Linked DNA regions of Reyranella humidisoli. The protein of the gene in region 1 interacts with the protein of each later gene in a pairwise test. Links are inferred from orthologs where the notes say so. Each region holds a gene or a part of one and is shown in the gene's direction. Other genes may lie near its edges.

The links.
Region 2: the proteins of ribD (region 1) and accC interact in binary tests that used the Escherichia coli proteins (3 or more experiments, as listed by UniProt). The link is inferred for Reyranella humidisoli from one-to-one orthologs.

The regions. Positions count from the first base shown.
Region 1 is NZ_JAHOPB010000003.1:94,461-99,484, forward strand. The notes cover bases 672-3,651. They hold ribD (bifunctional diaminohydroxyphosphoribosylaminopyrimidine deaminase/5-amino-6-(5-phosphoribosylamino)uracil reductase RibD), read left to right. Parts: upstream 672-1,605; coding sequence 1,606-2,697; downstream 2,698-3,651. Other genes in these bases: glyA (serine hydroxymethyltransferase), read left to right, coding at 672-1,099; nrdR (transcriptional regulator NrdR), read left to right, coding at 1,135-1,602; KQ910_RS23920 (riboflavin synthase), read left to right, coding at 2,707-3,309; ribB (3,4-dihydroxy-2-butanone-4-phosphate synthase), read left to right, coding at 3,306-3,651. In the rest of the region: more of glyA, read left to right, coding at 1-671; more of ribB, read left to right, coding at 3,652-4,457; KQ910_RS23930 (6,7-dimethyl-8-ribityllumazine synthase), read left to right, coding at 4,460-4,948; transcription antitermination factor NusB, read left to right, coding at 4,945-5,024. UniProt on the Escherichia coli protein: Converts 2,5-diamino-6-(ribosylamino)-4(3h)-pyrimidinone 5'-phosphate into 5-amino-6-(ribosylamino)-2,4(1h,3h)-pyrimidinedione 5'-phosphate.
Region 2 is NZ_JAHOPB010000002.1:969,215-980,559, reverse strand. The notes cover bases 4,557-7,524. They hold accC (acetyl-CoA carboxylase biotin carboxylase subunit), read left to right. Parts: upstream 4,557-5,352; coding sequence 5,353-6,696; downstream 6,697-7,524. Other genes in these bases: KQ910_RS23090 (DUF2155 domain-containing protein), read right to left, coding at 7,291-7,524; aat (leucyl/phenylalanyl-tRNA--protein transferase), read left to right, coding at 6,704-7,354; accB (acetyl-CoA carboxylase biotin carboxyl carrier protein), read left to right, coding at 4,868-5,338; aroQ (type II 3-dehydroquinate dehydratase), read left to right, coding at 4,557-4,845. Also shown: maiA (maleylacetoacetate isomerase), read right to left, coding at 1-379; KQ910_RS23130 (fumarylacetoacetate hydrolase family protein), read right to left, coding at 409-1,401; KQ910_RS23125 (homogentisate 1,2-dioxygenase), read right to left, coding at 1,413-2,561; hppD (4-hydroxyphenylpyruvate dioxygenase), read right to left, coding at 2,716-3,807; KQ910_RS23115 (MarR family winged helix-turn-helix transcriptional regulator), read left to right, coding at 3,848-4,309; more of aroQ, read left to right, coding at 4,375-4,556; more of KQ910_RS23090, read right to left, coding at 7,525-7,746; KQ910_RS23085 (TetR family transcriptional regulator C-terminal domain-containing protein), read right to left, coding at 7,749-7,976; outer membrane lipid asymmetry maintenance protein MlaD, read right to left, coding at 7,976-8,425; KQ910_RS23075 (NADH:ubiquinone oxidoreductase subunit NDUFA12), read right to left, coding at 8,452-8,802; KQ910_RS23070 (vitamin B12-dependent ribonucleotide reductase), read left to right, coding at 9,101-11,345. UniProt on the Escherichia coli protein: This protein is a component of the acetyl coenzyme A carboxylase complex; first, biotin carboxylase catalyzes the carboxylation of the carrier protein and then the transcarboxylase transfers the carboxyl group to form malonyl-CoA.

The DNA.
Region 1 (5,024 bases):
CTATCCGCGTCGCCGCTACTACGGCGGCTGCGAGGAGGTCGACAAGGCCGAGGACCTGGCGATCGAGCGCGCCAAGAAGCTCTTCAACTGCTCCTTCGCAAACGTGCAGCCGCACTCCGGCGCGCAGGCCAACCAGGCCGTCTTCATGGCGCTGCTGCAGCCCGGCGACACGTTCCTCGGGATGGCGCTCGACCAGGGCGGCCATCTCACGCACGGCTCGCCCGCCAACCAGTCGGGCAAGTGGTTCAAGGTCGTGTCTTACGGCCTCAAGCCCGACACGCATCTGATCGACTACGAGCAGATGGAGGAGGCGGCCCGCCGCGAGAAGCCGAAGCTGATCATCGCCGGCGCCTCGGCCTACTCGCGCCAAATCGACTGGGCGCGCTTCCGCAGGATCGCCGACGAGATCGGTGCCTATTTCATGGTCGACATGGCGCACTATGCCGGCCTGGTCGCGGCCGGCGTCTATCCGAGCCCGCTGCCACATGCCCATGTCGTGACGACGACGACGCACAAGACGCTGCGCGGCCCGCGCGGCGGCATGATCCTGTCGAACGATGCCGAGCTCGGGAAGAAGATCAACTCGGCGGTGTTCCCCGGCCTGCAGGGCGGCCCGCTGATGCACATCATCGCCGCCAAGGCGGTGGCGTTCGGCGAGGCGCTGAAGCCCGACTTCAAGGTCTATGCGCAGCAGGTGGTCGACAATGCGCGGGCGCTGGCGGCGACGCTGACCGAGCGCGGCCTGAAGATCGTCTCGGGCGGCACCGACAGTCACGTCATGCTGGTCGACCTGCGTCCGAAGAAGGCGACCGGCGTGTCGGCGGAGAAGGTGCTCGACCGCGCCGGCATCACGACCAACAAGAACAGCATTCCGGGCGATCCGGAGAAGTACACGATCACGTCGGGCGTGCGACTCGGCTCGCCGGCGGGCACGTCGCGCGGCTTCGGCGTCGCGGAGTTCCAGCAGATCGGCCATCTGATCGCCGACGTGCTCGACGGCATCGCCAAGAACGGCCCGGACGGCGACGCCCAGGTCGAGGCCCAGGTTCGAGCCAAGGTGCACGCGCTTTGCGCGCGCTTCCCGATCTACCGCGACTGACAAGGCGCAAAGCCAGAAGAAAACAGGGGAACTAGATGCGCTGTCCATTCTGCGGTCACGAGGACACTCAAGTTAAGGACTCGAGGCCGACCGACGACAATTCGGCGATCCGCCGGCGGCGCTATTGCCCGTCCTGCGGTTCGCGCTTCACGACCTTCGAGCGCGTCCAGCTGCGCGAACTGACGGTGGTGAAGAAGAACGGACAGCGCGTGCAGTTCGATCGTGACAAGCTGGCGCGTTCCATACAGGTCGCCTGCCGCAAGCGGCCGGTCGACCCGGATCGCACGGAGCGCGTCGTGAACGGCATCGTGCGCCGTCTCGAGAGCTCGGGCGAGAGCGAGATCCCCTCGACGCAGATCGGCGAGCTGGTGATGGACGCGCTGCGCGCCCTCGATCCGGTAGCCTATGTGCGGTTTGCCTCGGTCTATCGCAACTTCCGCGAGGCCCGGGACTTCGAGGAGTTCATCTCCGACCTGGCCGATACGGCTCACTTCAAGGACTGACCGATGATGCGCGCGGCGCTCGCGCTGGCGCGCCGTTCGCTCGGCCGCACCTGGCCCAATCCCGCCGTCGGCTGCGTCATCGAGCGCGACGGTCAGGTGATTGCGCGCGGCCGCACGCGCGACGGCGGCCGGCCGCATGCCGAAGCCGATGCGATCGCGGAAGCGGCAAAGGCCGGCGTGTCGCTGGAGGGCGCCACCGCCTACGTCACGCTGGAACCCTGCGCGCATCACGGTCGTACGCCGCCCTGCGCGGATGCGCTCGTGAGTGCCGGTGTCGCGCGTGTCGTGTCGGCGCTCGAGGACCCCGATCCGCGCGTGAAGGGGCAGGGGCATGCGCGGCTGAAGGCGGCCGGCATTGCCGTCGAAGTGGGTGAGGGCGCGGCCGACGCCGCCCAGATCAACGCGGGATTCCTGCGGCGCGTGCGTGAAGGCCGGCCTCTCTTCCATCTCAAGATGGCGGGCTCGCTCGACGGTCGCATTGCGACCGCATCCGGCGAGAGCAAATGGATCACCGGTCCGGCGGCGCGCCAGGACGGCCATCGGCTGCGCGCGATCCACGACGCCATCCTGGTCGGTGCGGCGACGGCTGCCGCCGACGATCCCGATCTGACCTGCCGGCTGCCGGGACTCAGGTCGTACTCGCCGGTCCGTATCGTCCTCGACTCGCAGGCGCGCCTGTCGCCAACCTCCAGACTCGCGACCTCGGCACGCGCCACGCCAGTGTGGCTCGTCTGCACCAAGGACGCTCCGGCGGATCGAAGAGACAGGCTTGCCGGCCTCGGTGTAGAGATCGTCGAGGTCGACGTCGGCACGGACGGGCGTATCGACGTTGCGGCGGCCGCACAGGCGTTGGGCACGCGGGGGCTGACCCGGGTCCTCGTCGAGGGCGGCGGCCACGTGGCCGCGTCCTTCCTGAAGGCTGGCCTCGTCGACGGCATTTCGAGCTACCGCGCCGGGTTGATCCTGGGCGGAGACGGCCGCTCTGCGGTCGGCGGACTGGAATTTGCACGGCTCGGTTCCGCGCCCCGGTTCCGGCTGGTTTCGGCGCGGCAACTGCAGGGCGACACGCTGGAAACCTGGCGGCGGGAGGATTAAGTAGCGGCCATGTTCACAGGTATCGTGTCCGACATCGGCGAGATCGTCTCGGTTGACCCCGGCGGCAAGGCGGGTGACCGTCGATTCGTCATCGCCACCCGGCACGACATGGCGCCGATCGCCATCGGGGCCTCGATCGCCTGCTCGGGCTGCTGCCTCACGGTGGTCGAGAAGGGCGCCGGCCGGTTCACGGTCGAGGTCTCGGCGGAGAGCCTCGACAAGACGCATCTCGGCGACTGGACGGTCGGCAGCCGCCTCAACCTCGAATTGTCGCTGAAGCTTGGCGACGAGCTGGGGGGCCATCTCGTGTACGGTCACGTGGATGGCGTCGGCCGGATCGTCTCCATGACACCGGAAGGCGGCAGCGTGCGCTTCGTGTTCGAGGCGCCGCCCGAACTGGCGCGCTTCGTCGCGGCCAAGGGGTCGGTGGCGATCGACGGCATTTCGCTAACGGTCAATGAAGTCGATGGAAACTGCTTCGGCGTGAATGTGATTTCACACACCCAGGCGGTTACCACTCTGGGACAGACCAGGGTCGGCCAGCGGGTCAACCTTGAGGTGGACATGCTCGCGCGTTACGTTGCGCGACTGTTGGAGCATCAGAAAAAATGAGTGCGCTCGAAAAGGACGCTTGGCGGGTCACCTTCAGCGAAGTGAAGGCCGCCGCCGAGGACATCATCGAGGAGGCCCGGAAGGGCCGGATGTTCATCCTTGTCGACGACGAGGATCGCGAGAACGAGGGCGACCTGGTGATCCCGGCTCAGTGGGCGACCCCGGAGGCCATCAACTTCATGGCCAGGCACGCGCGCGGCCTGATCTGCCTCGCTCTCACGCGCGAACGGGTCGAACAGCTCGGCCTGCCGCTGATGTCGCAGAACAACCGGACCCGCCACTCGACCGCGTTCACCGTCTCGATCGAGGCGCGCGAGGGCGTGACGACCGGCATCTCGGCCGCCGATCGCTCGCGCACCGTTTCTGTGGCGATCGATCCGTCATGCGGGCCGCAGGACATCGTGACGCCGGGCCATGTCTTCCCGCTGGTTGCCCGCGACGGCGGCACGCTGGAGCGTACCGGCCATACCGAGGCTGCGGTCGATATCGCGCGCCTGGCAGGCCTCAATCCGGCCGGCGTGATCTGCGAGATCATGAACGACGACGGCACGATGGCCCGTCGCAACGACCTCATCACCTTCGCGCAGCGCCACGGGCTCAAGATCGGCACCATTGCCGACCTGATCGCCTATCGCCGCCGCTACGACTCGATCGTGAAGCGCATCAGCGAGACCGCGCTCGACAGCACCTGGGGCGGCGACTTCCGTTGCGTCGTCTACGTGAACAAGGTGACGATGGCGCAGCATGTCGCGCTCGTGAAGGGCGATCCCGCCGCGGGCGGTCCGGTCATGGTGCGCATGCACGCCGTCAATCTCTTCACCGATACCCTGGGCCAGCGCAGCGGTGGCCGCGGCGGCGAGATCGAGGCCTCGATGCGCGAGATCGCCAAGGAAGGCCGCGGCGTCATCGTGTTGATCCGCGAGCCGCTCACCGTCGTCCTGGCCGAGCAGCGTCGCCGCGCCGGGGAGCCGATCGAACCGGCTGGGCAGGAGTTGCGCGACTACGGCGTCGGCGCCCAGATCCTGATCGATCTCGGCGTGAAGGAAATGGTGCTGCTCAGCAACTCCCAGAAGAGCGTCGTCGGTCTCGAGGGCTTCGGTCTTAAGATCGTCGCCCAGAAGCCGGTCCCCGGCCGCGCGAAGGTTTAAGCATGTCGACACGGACCGAAAACCCGACCGCCCGGCCGGCGGTCGCCGGCGTCAAGGGCGCGCGCATTCTCATCGTCGAGTCGCGCTACTACGCCGATATCGCCGACGCGCTGATCGATGGCGCCAAGCGGGAGATCGTGAAGAACGGCGCGAAGGTGGAAAGCATCGTCGTTCCGGGTGCCTTCGAGATCCCCGGTGCGATCGCCCTGGCGGCCGGCAAGAAGGGCAAGCGGTACGATGGCTACGTGGCCCTCGGCTGCGTCATTCGCGGCGAGACCACACATTACGACTATGTCTGCGGCGAGAGTGCCCGCGGACTGATGGATCTCGCGGTCCAGAAGAAGCTGGCGATCGGCTATGGCATCGTGACGGTCGAGAACATCGAACAGGCGCGGGCGCGTGCCTTTACGGATCGCGGCGACAAGGGCGGCGATGCGGCCCATGCCTGCCTTGCGATGGTGGCTCTGGCCCGTCGCTGGAATAAATCGTGAGCGACGCCAAGCCGGCCGTGCCCAGCCGCCGCCAGGCCGCCCGGTTGGCAGCGGTCCAGGCGCTTTATCAATGGCA
Region 2 (11,345 bases), on another replicon or contig:
CGCTTTCCTCGGTCTGCTCGAACTTCTGGCGCAGGTAGGCCATCACGCGCAGGTTCTGGATCGGATGGATGTCGGCGCTTACGATCAGCGACAGCGACCGCACCCGCGCGCGACCGACCGAATCCTTCGGCAGCAGCGGCGGCTCGGGATGCATCTCCTCGAGATACTCCATGATGGCCATCGACTGGGTCAGCACCTGCCCGTCGTCGAGCACCAGGGCCGGCACCAGCTTCTGCGGGTTGATCGCGGCATAGTCGGAAGACGATTGCTCGCCCCTGCGCAGATGCCGCGACGCATGCTCGACCGCAATGCCCTTGAGGTTCAGGGCAATGCGGACGCGAAACGCCGCCGAGGACCGAAAATAGCCGATGAGCTTCATGACCGCCTCCGCGGTCACTCTAGCACGGCTCAGGCGGGCGGCGTGTAGCGCACGACCTTCTGGTCGATGGCCCCGAAGATCGACTTGCCGGCCCGGTCGAACATCTCGATACGGATGTGGTCGCCGAAGCTCATGAACGGCGTCACAGGCTTGCCGCCCTCGATCGTCTCCCGCACGCGGCGCTCGGCGATGCAGGAGCAGCCGACGGCCGAATCGCGGTTCGCGACCGTCCCCGAGCCGACGATCGTCCCCGCTTCGAGGTGCCGTGTGCGCGCCGCATGCGCAATGAGCTGGCCGAAATCGAATGTCAGGTCGGTGGCCGCATTGGGATGGCCGAACTCCTTGCCGTTCAGGGTGGAGATCAGCGGCCGGTCGAGCCGGGCCCCGTTCCAGTCGTCGCCCAGCTCGTCCGGCGTGACCGCGACAGGGGCGAAGGCCGTGGCGGGCTTGCCATGGAAGAAGCCGAAGCCCTTGGCGAGTTCGCCGACGATCACATTGCGCAACGAGATGTCGTTCAGGATCGTCACCAGCTTGATGTGCTTGCGGGCGGCCTCCGGCGAGATGCCCATCGGCACGTCGTCGACCATCACGCCGATCTCGCCCTCGAAATCGATGCCCCAGGCCTCGTCGGCCATCTCGATCTCGTCGTTGGGCCCTATGAAGGAATCGGAGCCACCCTGGTACATCAGCGGGTCGGTCCAGAAGGACGGCGGCATCTCCACGCCGCGCGCCTTGCGTACCAGCTCCACGTGCACGACGTAGGCCGAGCCATCAGCCCACTGGTAGGCGCGCGGCAGCGGCGCAGCCAGCGCGGCCGTATCCAGTTCGAACGAGCCGACCGCCTTGTCGTCCTCGAGTTGCTCGGCCAGCACCCGCAGCTTCGGAGAGTTGGTGGCCCAGTCGTCAAGCGCCTTCTGCAGGGTCGGCGCCACGGTCGTGGCGCGGACGCCACGCGTCAGGTCGCGGTTTACGACGATCAGCGTGCCGTCGCGGCCGCCTTCCTTGAGCGATCCAAGTTTCATTGTGCGCTTCCCTACTCCGCTGCCTGCTTCATGTCCTGCGGCCGCCAGGACTTCACGTAACCCTCGAATTCCACACCCGCCGGCATCGCCGCGACATCGATCGCATCGCGCGTGTCGATCATCACCGCGACCTCGTCGGTCTCGGTCTTGCCGCCCTTCGTTGCCGCATTGAAAGCCTTGGGATGCGGGCCATGGGTAAAGCCGGTGGGGTGCACCGTCATCATGCCGGGATGGATGTTGTCGCGGCTGAAGAAGCTACCCTTGTGATAGAATATCACTTCCTCGAAATCGTCGTTGTTGTGGAAGAACGGCAGGCGCAACGCTTCCGGATCGCTTTCGAGCGGGCGCGGCACGAAGGTGCAGACGACGAAGCGGCCGGTGGCCCAGGTCGTATGAGCCGACGGCGGCAAGTGGAAGCGATGGCTCATCAGCGGCCGCAGGTCACGCCAGTTGATGCGCACGACACTCAGGTCGCCGTGCCATCCGATCGCGTCGAGCGGATTGAACGGGTACGTCACGGTGGAGAGTGCATTGCGCCGCTTCACCGATACCTTCCAGGTGCGCTCGTCCTGCTGGGCGCGGAAGGCGTCATCGATCCGCGGTGTGTCGAGCATCGCCGGATCGAAGATCGCGTGGCGGCCGACCATACCCTTCTCCGGCAGGGTGAAGTGATCGTTGGTCGCTTCGATCATCAGCGACGTGGTGGGCTTTGCCGGCTCCAGTCTCCACATCGTGCCGCGCGGGATCACGAGATAGTCGCCTTCGGCATAGTCGAGATGGCCATAGTCGCAGAACAGCGCACCGTTGCCCTCGTGGATGAAGAGGAGCTGATCGCCGTCGCTGTTGCGCGCGAGTCCTGGCATCGCTTTCTCCAGACGCCAGTAGCGCATCTGCAGGTGACTGTTGCCCATGACCAGTTCGGCGTCCCACGGATTGGCGTGCGCCGTCGCCAGCTTGTTGAGATCCAGGGCTCGCGGACGGATGGGGCCGTCGAATTCGACCCAGTCGGTCGGCTTGTGCCTGTGGTGGAACTGGGCGGAAGGCCCAAAAAAGCCTTCCTTGCTGATCTCGCGCTCGTAAGTTCCTTCCGGCAGCCGCACATGCGCCTGGCGCGAGGCGGTGCCCTCGACCTGGCGCAGCGGAATCCAGTTTTTGGCCATGGTTCCCTCCCTTTCTGAATGCCTCCCCATTCAAATGGGGAGGTGTCGGCGTCATACGCCGACGGAGGAGTCAGGAGCGTCAAACCGGGCGCCGATGACCCCTCCGCCCCGCTCTGAGCGGGGCACCTCCCCCGATGACGGGGGAGGCATGTGATTATACCTTCAACACGCCGCGGCGGATCTGGTCGAGTTCGATCGATTCGAACAGCGCGCGGAAATTTCCCTCGCCGAAGCCTTCGTTGCCGCGGCGCTGGATGATCTCGAAGAAGATCGGACCGATCACCGTCTGGGTGAAGATCTGCAGCAGCAGCCCGCCGCCCTGGGTCGGAGCCCCGTCGATCAGGATGCGGTCGGCGGCCATCCGCTGGAGGTCTTCTCCATGGCCCGGCAGCCTTGCATCGACCTGCTCATAGTAGGTGTCGGGCACATCCTGGAACGGTACGCCCTTGGTCTTCAGCGTTTCGACCGTCTCATAAATATCGCCGGTGCCCAGCGCGATGTGCTGGATGCCCTCGCCGTGATAGGCGGAGAGATATTCTTGGATCTGCGACTTGTCGTCGGAACTCTCGTTGATCGGGATGCGGATCTTGCCGCATGGGCTGGTCATCGCCTTGGACTTGAGGCCGGTGAGCTTGCCCTCGATGTCGAAGTAACGGATCTCGCGGAAATTGAAGAGCCGCTCGTAGAAATCGGCCCACTCGGCCATGCGGCCGCGATGCACGTTGTGCGTCAGGTGGTCGATATAGGTCAGCCCCACGCCCTTGGGGTTTCGCTCGGCGCCGGGCAGCCAGTCGAAGTCGACATCGTAGATCGAGCCGCGTTCGCCGTATCGGTCCACGAGATAGAGCAGGGAATCGCCGATACCCTTGATCGCCGGGATGTTGAGTTCCATCGGGCCGACCTTGCCCTCGACGCCCCACGCGCCCAGCGACAGCGCGCGCTTGTAGGCGGCGCCCGCATTCTTCACGCGCAGCGCGATGGCGCAGACGCTGGGGCCGTGCACGCGCGCGAAGCCCTGCGCGAAACTCTCCTTCTCGGCGTTGACGATGAAGTTCACGTCGCCCTGGCGGTAGAGCGAGACGTCCTTGGAGCGATGCTTCGCCACCTTCGTGAAGCCCATGCTCTCGAACAGGGCACCCAGCGCCGCGGGATCGGGAGCGGTGTATTCGACGAACTCGAACCCGTCGGTGCCCATCGGGTTGATCTCGTCGATCTCCACCACGTTGCGGTCGGTAACGCTCGCCATGTTTGACCTCCCGGCTGAATTAGTTTCAAATGTAACTATTATGCCGACCGAAGCGCAAGCCCTCGAACTGGAGAAATTCCTCCCGTACCGGCTGTCCGTCCTCGCCCAGCTTGTCAGCGAATCGCTTCACGACCTTTACGCCGGCCCCTTCGAGTTGAGCGTCACCCAGTGGCGTGTGATGGCTGCGCTGGGACGCTTCGCGCCCCTCACCGCCTCCGATGTGGGCCAGCGCATTGTCATGGACAAGGTGGCCGTCAGCCGGGCGGTCGCCAGCCTGATGAAGCGCGGCCTGGTCGAGCGCGCCACCGATCTGGACGATCGTCGCCGGGCCTCGCTGCGCCTGACTGAAAAAGGCCGCACGGTTCATGCGCAGATTGTCCCGTTGGCCCTGAAATACGAGGCCGACCTCTACCAGGCCCTGTCTGCGGAAGAGCGTCAGGCTCTCAACAGCTTGTGTGACAGGCTGTTCGCCCACGCCAAACTGTTGAGAAGCGGCCCCTGAGCCTGCCTTGTCGGCCCGACGCCCCATGCTATAACGCCCGCCTCTGGTGAATCTGGGAGGCAGGATTGGCCGCAAAGGCCGCCCGGCGCCCATCGGCCGCCAAGCCGGTGCTGGTGCTCAACGGGCCAAACCTCAACATGCTGGGCAAGCGTCAGCCCGAGATCTACGGCCGCGAAACCCTGGCGGACGTCGAATCCATGTGCCGCGTCGAGGCCGAGCGCCTCGGCCTCGCGGTAGAGTTTGCCCAGAGCAACCACGAAGGCGTGCTCGTCGACCGTATCCAGGCGGCGCGCGAGGCCAATTCCGGCATCGTCATAAATGCCGGTGCCTACACCCATACGTCGGTGGCCCTGCTCGACGCGCTGAACGCGGCCGAGTTGCCGGCCATCGAGGTCCACCTTTCCAACATCTACAAGCGTGAGAGCTTCCGCCATCATTCGTACATCAGCCCGGCTGCGGTCGGCGTGATCGCGGGTCTCGGCACTCAAGGCTATCTCCTTGCCCTTCAGGCGCTGGCGCGTCTGCTGGCACGCTGATCAACATCGGGAGCTTTTCTCCATGTCAAAGTTCGAGCTGGATACCGAGTTCGTGCGCAAGCTGGCGGCGATCCTCGAGGAAACCAAACTCGGCGAGATCGAGCTGGCCGACGGCGACCGTCGCATCCGCGTCGCCCGTCCGACAGCATCCGTCGTACAGCCGGCGCCTGTAATGATGGCCGGGGCCCCCGCTGCGGCGGCCGCTCCCGTCGTCGCTGCCGGCGCGGCCCCCACCGCGGCGGGCGATCTCTCGAAGCATCCGGGCGCGGTGAAGTCGCCGATGGTTGGCACCGCCTATCTGGCGCCCGAACCGGGCAAGCCAAACTTCGTGTCCGTGGGCGACAAGGTCACGGCCGGCCAGACCCTGCTGATCATCGAGGCCATGAAGACGTTCAACCCGATCAAGGCGCCCAAGGCCGGCACGGTCATGCAGGTCCTGATCGAGAACGCCCGGCCGGTGGAGTTCGGCGAACCGCTTATGATCGTCGAGTAAGGGCCTCGGTGCCGATGTTCGACAAGGTCCTCATCGCCAACCGCGGCGAGATCGCGCTCCGTATCCACCGCGCCTGCCGCGAGATGGGCATCCAGACCGTCGCCGTCCATTCGACCGCCGACAGCGACGCGATGCATGTCCGGCTGGCCGACGAATCGGTGTGCATCGGCCCGCCGCCGGCCCGCGAGAGCTACCTCAACATTCCCGCCATCCTCTCCGCCGCGACGATCGCCGGCGCCGACGCCATCCATCCCGGCTACGGCTTCCTGTCGGAGAATGCGCGCTTCGCCGAAGCTGTCGAGGCACACGGTTTCACCTTCATCGGTCCGACGCCGCAGCATATCTCGATGATGGGCGACAAGATCGTGGCCAAGCAGACGGCGCTGGAACTCGGGCTGCCGCTGGTGCCGGGATCGCCGGGTCCGGTCGAGTCGGTAGAGGACATCATCGAACTCGGCGAAAAGATCGGCTGGCCGGTCCTGATCAAGGCCGTCGCCGGCGGCGGCGGTCGCGGCATGAAGGTCGTGCAGAATGCCGAGGCAGCCTCCGAAGCCTTCTCGCTGGCGCGCACCGAAGCCAAGGCCGCCTTCAACAACGACTCGGTCTATGTCGAGAAGTATCTCGGCCGGCCGCGCCACATCGAGATCCAGGTGCTGGGCGACGGGCTCGGCGCCGGCATCCACCTCGGCGAACGCGACTGCTCGCTGCAGCGGCGCCATCAGAAGGTGCTGGAAGAAGCGCCCTCGCCCGCTCTGAACGCCGAGCAGCGTAACCGGATCGGCGAACTGGCCGCCGACGCCGTTCGCAGACTCAAGTATCGTGGCGCCGGCACAATGGAGTTCCTGTTCCAGGACGGCGAGTTCTACTTCATCGAAATGAACACCCGCCTGCAGGTCGAGCATCCGATCACCGAGGCGGTGACGGGCATCGACCTGGTGCGCGAGCAGATCCGCATCGCCTCGGGTGCTCCCCTGGGTCTCACGCAGGACGACATCGTGATCCAGGGCCACGCCATCGAGTGCCGAATCAACGCCGAGAATCCCGAGACATTCGTACCCTGCCCGGGTCTCGTCACCGACTATCACGCGCCGGGCGGCCTGGGCGTGCGCGTCGATTCCGGCCTCTATGCCGGCTACTCGATCCCGCCCTACTATGATTCGATGGTCGCCAAGCTGATTGTGAACGGCAGCAGTCGCAACGAATGCCTGATGCGCCTGCGCCGCTCGCTCGAGGAGTTCGTGGTCGGCGGCATCGACACGACGATTCCGCTGCACCGCCGCATCATCGGCGAGCAGGCCTTCATCGACGGCGACTACGACATCCACTGGCTGGAGAAGCTGGTCGGCCTGAAGAAGTAACGCCCCGATGCTGGAGATCACGCCCGACCTCCTGCTCCAGGCGTACCGTATCGGCGTCTTTCCCATGGGGGAAAGCCGCGACGATCCAAAGCTCTACTGGCTCGATCCGCGGATGCGTGCGGTACTGCCGCTCGACGGGTTTCATTTGTCGCATCGGCTCGCGCGCACCGTGCGCAGCGGCCAATTCGAGGTTTCAGCCGACACGGCCTTCGCGGAGACGGTGCGCGCCTGCGCCGAGCCGCGGCCCGGCCATCCCGAGAGCTGGATCAACGAGCCCATCGTCGCGCTCTACTCGGAACTTCATGCGCGCGGCCACGCCCACAGTCTGGAATGCCGCGTCGACGGAAGGCTGGTCGGCGGCCTGTACGGCGTCTCCGTGGGCGCCGCCTTCTTCGGCGAAAGCATGTTCAGCCGCGAGCGCGACGCCTCGAAGGTGGCTCTCGTCCATCTGGTGGCGCGACTGATCCGCGGTGGGTTCAAGCTGCTCGACTGCCAGTTCATGACCGAGCACCTGCGCAGCTTCGGGGCGGTCGAGATCCCGCGCGATTCCTTCAAGACGCTGCTGGCCGACGCGATCGACCGGCCGGCAACGTTTCAGCGGGAGCTGGGCGGCGAAGATCCCTGCGCCATCGTGCAGGAGAGCACGCGCACATCGTAAACGCCGTGGTCGAGCGCCGACAGGGACGGCGTCGAAGCGAACATCCAGCCGGAGAAAAGCCTTTCCTCCGCTTGCCCCGGCTTGTGATCGACGATGGTGAGATAGGCCACCGATTCCGGCGGAGCTTCCGGCACGTTCACCAGACAATCGCCCACGGTGATCTCGAGCGTGCCGAAGCGCGTCGACTTGCCGACCGGCACATAGAAGCGCTGGGTTCTAGCCGTCACCTTGTCGAGGCCCTGCAACTCCGCCGACCGGATACCGGGGCCGTCTGGCACGGGTCGCAGGTTGGCGTTGCCGGGACGCGGTGGCTGTTGCTGCTGCTGGGGCGTTTGCGCCGACGCCGCACCGATACAGGTCGCCAGAACGGCGACAACGAGCAGCGCTCGCATGCTCACCCCTTCGCGTGGGGTGTCGTCAACCCGTCGATCAATTCGTGAAGCGCCTGCTTGATCTGAGTCGCATCGCATCCCATCAGGACTCCGTCCTCCAGCGCATCGGCGCAGAGGGTTTCGATCTCCTGGATGTTCTGGTTCAGGACTTTGATCTTTTCGAGGCACGACACAGGCTTGCCGTCCGGCTGTCGCCAGACCGGCGGCTCCTTCGGGGACTGGGTGCCCATCACTTACTTCCCGTGCTGCCGAACATGAATTTGGCGATCAGTTCCGTGAGCGGTATCGAATCCTGGGTATGCTCGATCTCCCCGCCACTCTTCAGCATCTGCTTGTCGTTGCCCGGCTCCAGCACGACGACCATGCCTCCCAGCAGCGACTCGCTCACGATCTTGGCGTGTGTGTCGGCCGGCAGATTGACGTTCGCCGCCACTGCGAGGCGCACCACTGCCTGATAGGTCTTGGGATCGAGACTGAAGCCGGTGACGCTGCCCACCTTGACGCCGCTCAGCGTCACGTCCGCGCCGCGCTTCAATCCGTCGATGCGGCCGAAGCGAGCCACGAGTTCGTAGCCGTCAGGTCCGGTCCGATCCGATTTCGAGAAAGCGTAGAAGACGAACAGGCCGGCCACCACCAGCACCAGCGCGCCCACGATCGTCTCGACAATATTGCGGCCCACGCGCGTCTCCCCCGCTGCCTGCAGCGTCAGCCTGGACGCCACGCCTCATAGGAACGCTTGGGCTTCTCGCCCGCGGACAGCGTGTGACCCGGAGGCCGGTAGGCATGAACCGTGCCCGTGAGGTTGGGCTGATGATCCTTCTGCCAGGCCATGCGCGGCAGGCCACCGGCGGGCGGCGGCTCGGCCAGCATGTAATGCAGCCAACCGTGCCATTCGGGCGGAATGCGCGATGCTTCCGCGACGCCGTTGTACATCACCCAGCGCTTGCGACGCGTACCGGGGACGATGCGCTTGTCCTGGAAGTAGCGGTTGCCCTCAGCATCCGTGCCGACGAGTTCGCCGCGCATCTTGGTGAAGAGCCAGGTGCCGATGATCATGAACCAACCACGTTTAAAGTGACTGCGCCGCTTGTACGCGGGCGCTCCATCGCGTGCAACGCGACGCGAACGACGCTCGACTCCTGTCGCTCGAAGCCGCGACGACCGAGCGATTTGACGATCTGTTGCGCTCTTGCATCATCTAGTATCATCAACATGGTGGTCTACAAAATATAGTTGCGCACACAAGATTTTGTAATTTACTATCATCGCGTGCCCATATGTGCGTGTTCGACATTGATCGAACAGCCCCCGCGACAGGGAACCAAAAAGCGGGAAAGGGCACGGGGGATCGTCGATGCGCTTCGAGCGTCGGTACACACAAGCAGGAAAATCGCCATTCGCGGGAATGGCGTTTCGTGCTGCCGACTCGGAAATTCGCAACCCCGACGGCTCGATCGTCTTTCAGCTGAAGAACGTCGACGTACCGGCCGATTGGTCCCAGGTCGCTTCCGACGTGCTTGCCCAGAAATACTTCCGCCGCGCCGGGGTTCCCGCCCGCCTGATCCGCGTACGCGACGACGACCTGCCGGAATTCCTGTGGCGGTCCGTTCCAGACGAAGCCGCGCTGACAGCGCTGCCCGAAGCGGAGCGCTTCGGCGGCGAGACCAGCGCGCGTCAGGTTTTCCATCGCATGGCCGGCGCCTGGGCGTATTGGGGATGGAAGGGCGGCTACTTCGACAGCGAGGAAGATGCTCGCTCCTTCTACGACGAGCAGTGCTTCATGCTCGCAGCCCAGATCTGCGCGCCCAATTCGCCGCAATGGTTCAACACCGGCCTGCACTGGGCTTACGGTATCGACGGTCCGGGCCAGGGCCACTGGTTCGTCGATCACGAGGACGGCCGGGCCCATCCATCCGCGTCTGCCTACGAGCGCCCGCAGCCGCACGCCTGCTTCATCCAGAGTGTATCCGACGATCTGGTGAATGAAGGCGGCATCATGGATCTGTGGATCCGCGAGGCGCGCCTTTTCAAGTACGGGTCCGGCACCGGTTCGAATTTTTCCAAGGTCCGCGGCGCGGGCGAAAGGCTTTCCGGCGGCGGCTCCTCCTCCGGCTTGATGTCTTTCCTGAAGATCGGCGATCGGGCGGCCGGCGCCATCAAGTCGGGCGGCACCACCCGTCGCGCCGCAAAGATGGTGACCGTCGACATCGACCATCCCGACATCGAGGACTTCATCTCCTGGAAGTCGCTGGAGGAACAGAAGGTCGCCGCGCTGGTCGCGGGGTCGAAGCTCGCCAACCGCCATCTCAACGCGGTGATGCAGGCCTGCCTCGAGGGCGAGGACGAGGGCGATGCCGCGTTCGATCCACGCCGGAACCCGAAGCTGCGGCGCGAGATCGTGGCCGCCCGTCAGGCCGAACTGCCGGAGAACTACATCCAGCGCGTCATCCAGTTCGCGCGCCAGGGCTACAGGCACATCGAATTCCCGACCTTCGACACGGATTGGGAGTCGGAAGCCTACGCCTCGGTTTCCGGACAGAATGCCAACAACTCCGTGCGGGTCACGGACGCCTTCCTGCGTGCGGTCGAGGAAGACCGGCAATGGGCACTGACCGAGCGGACGACAGGCAAGGTTTGCAGGACGATCGGCGCTCGCCTCCTCTGGGATCAGGTCGCCGAGGCCGCCTGGAATTCCGCCGATCCGGGCGTGCAGTACGACACCACGATCAACGACTGGCATACCTGCCCGGAGTCGGGGCGCATCAACGCCTCGAACCCGTGCTCGGAGTACATGTTCCTCGACGACACGGCGTGCAATCTCGCCTCGCTGAACCTCATGCGGTTCCGGCGGGCCGACGGCTCGATCGACGTCGAGGCGCTGGAGCATGCCAGCCGTCTCTGGAGCGTCGTGCTCGAGATCTCGGTGATGATGGCGCAGTACCCCTCGCGCCGGATCGCAGAGCTCTCCTACCAGTACCGTACTCTGGGTCTCGGTTACGCCAATCTCGGTGCGCTGCTGATGGCTTCGGGCCTCGGCTACGACAGCGCCCAGGGCCGCGCGATCGCGGGCGCCCTCACCGCCATCATGACCGGCACCGCCTACGCGACGTCCGCCGAGATGGCGGGCCTGATGGGCGCGTTCCCGGGCTTCGCCGCCAACCGCGAACCCATGCTGCGGGTGATCCGCAACCATCGTCGCGCGGCTTTCGGATCGGGCGAGGCCTATGAGGGCCTGTCCATCGCCCCGCAGGCCCTGGACGCCGCCAACTGCAGCGATTCGAGGCTCATCGCAGCGGCCCGCCGCGTCTGGGACCGTGCACTGGCGCTGGGCGAACGTCACGGCTATCGCAACGCACAGGTCTCCGTCATTGCTCCCACCGGCACGATCGGCCTGGTGATGGACTGCGATACGACTGGCATCGAGCCGGATTTCGCCCTGGTGAAGTTCAAGAAGCTGGCCGGCGGCGGCTATTTCAAGATCATCAACCAGACTGTCCCGCTGGCGCTGCGCACCCTGGGCTATGACGAGCCGGCGATCCGGCGCATCGTCGACCATGCCGTCGGGCACGGTTCGCTCGCATCGGCCCCCGCCATCAACC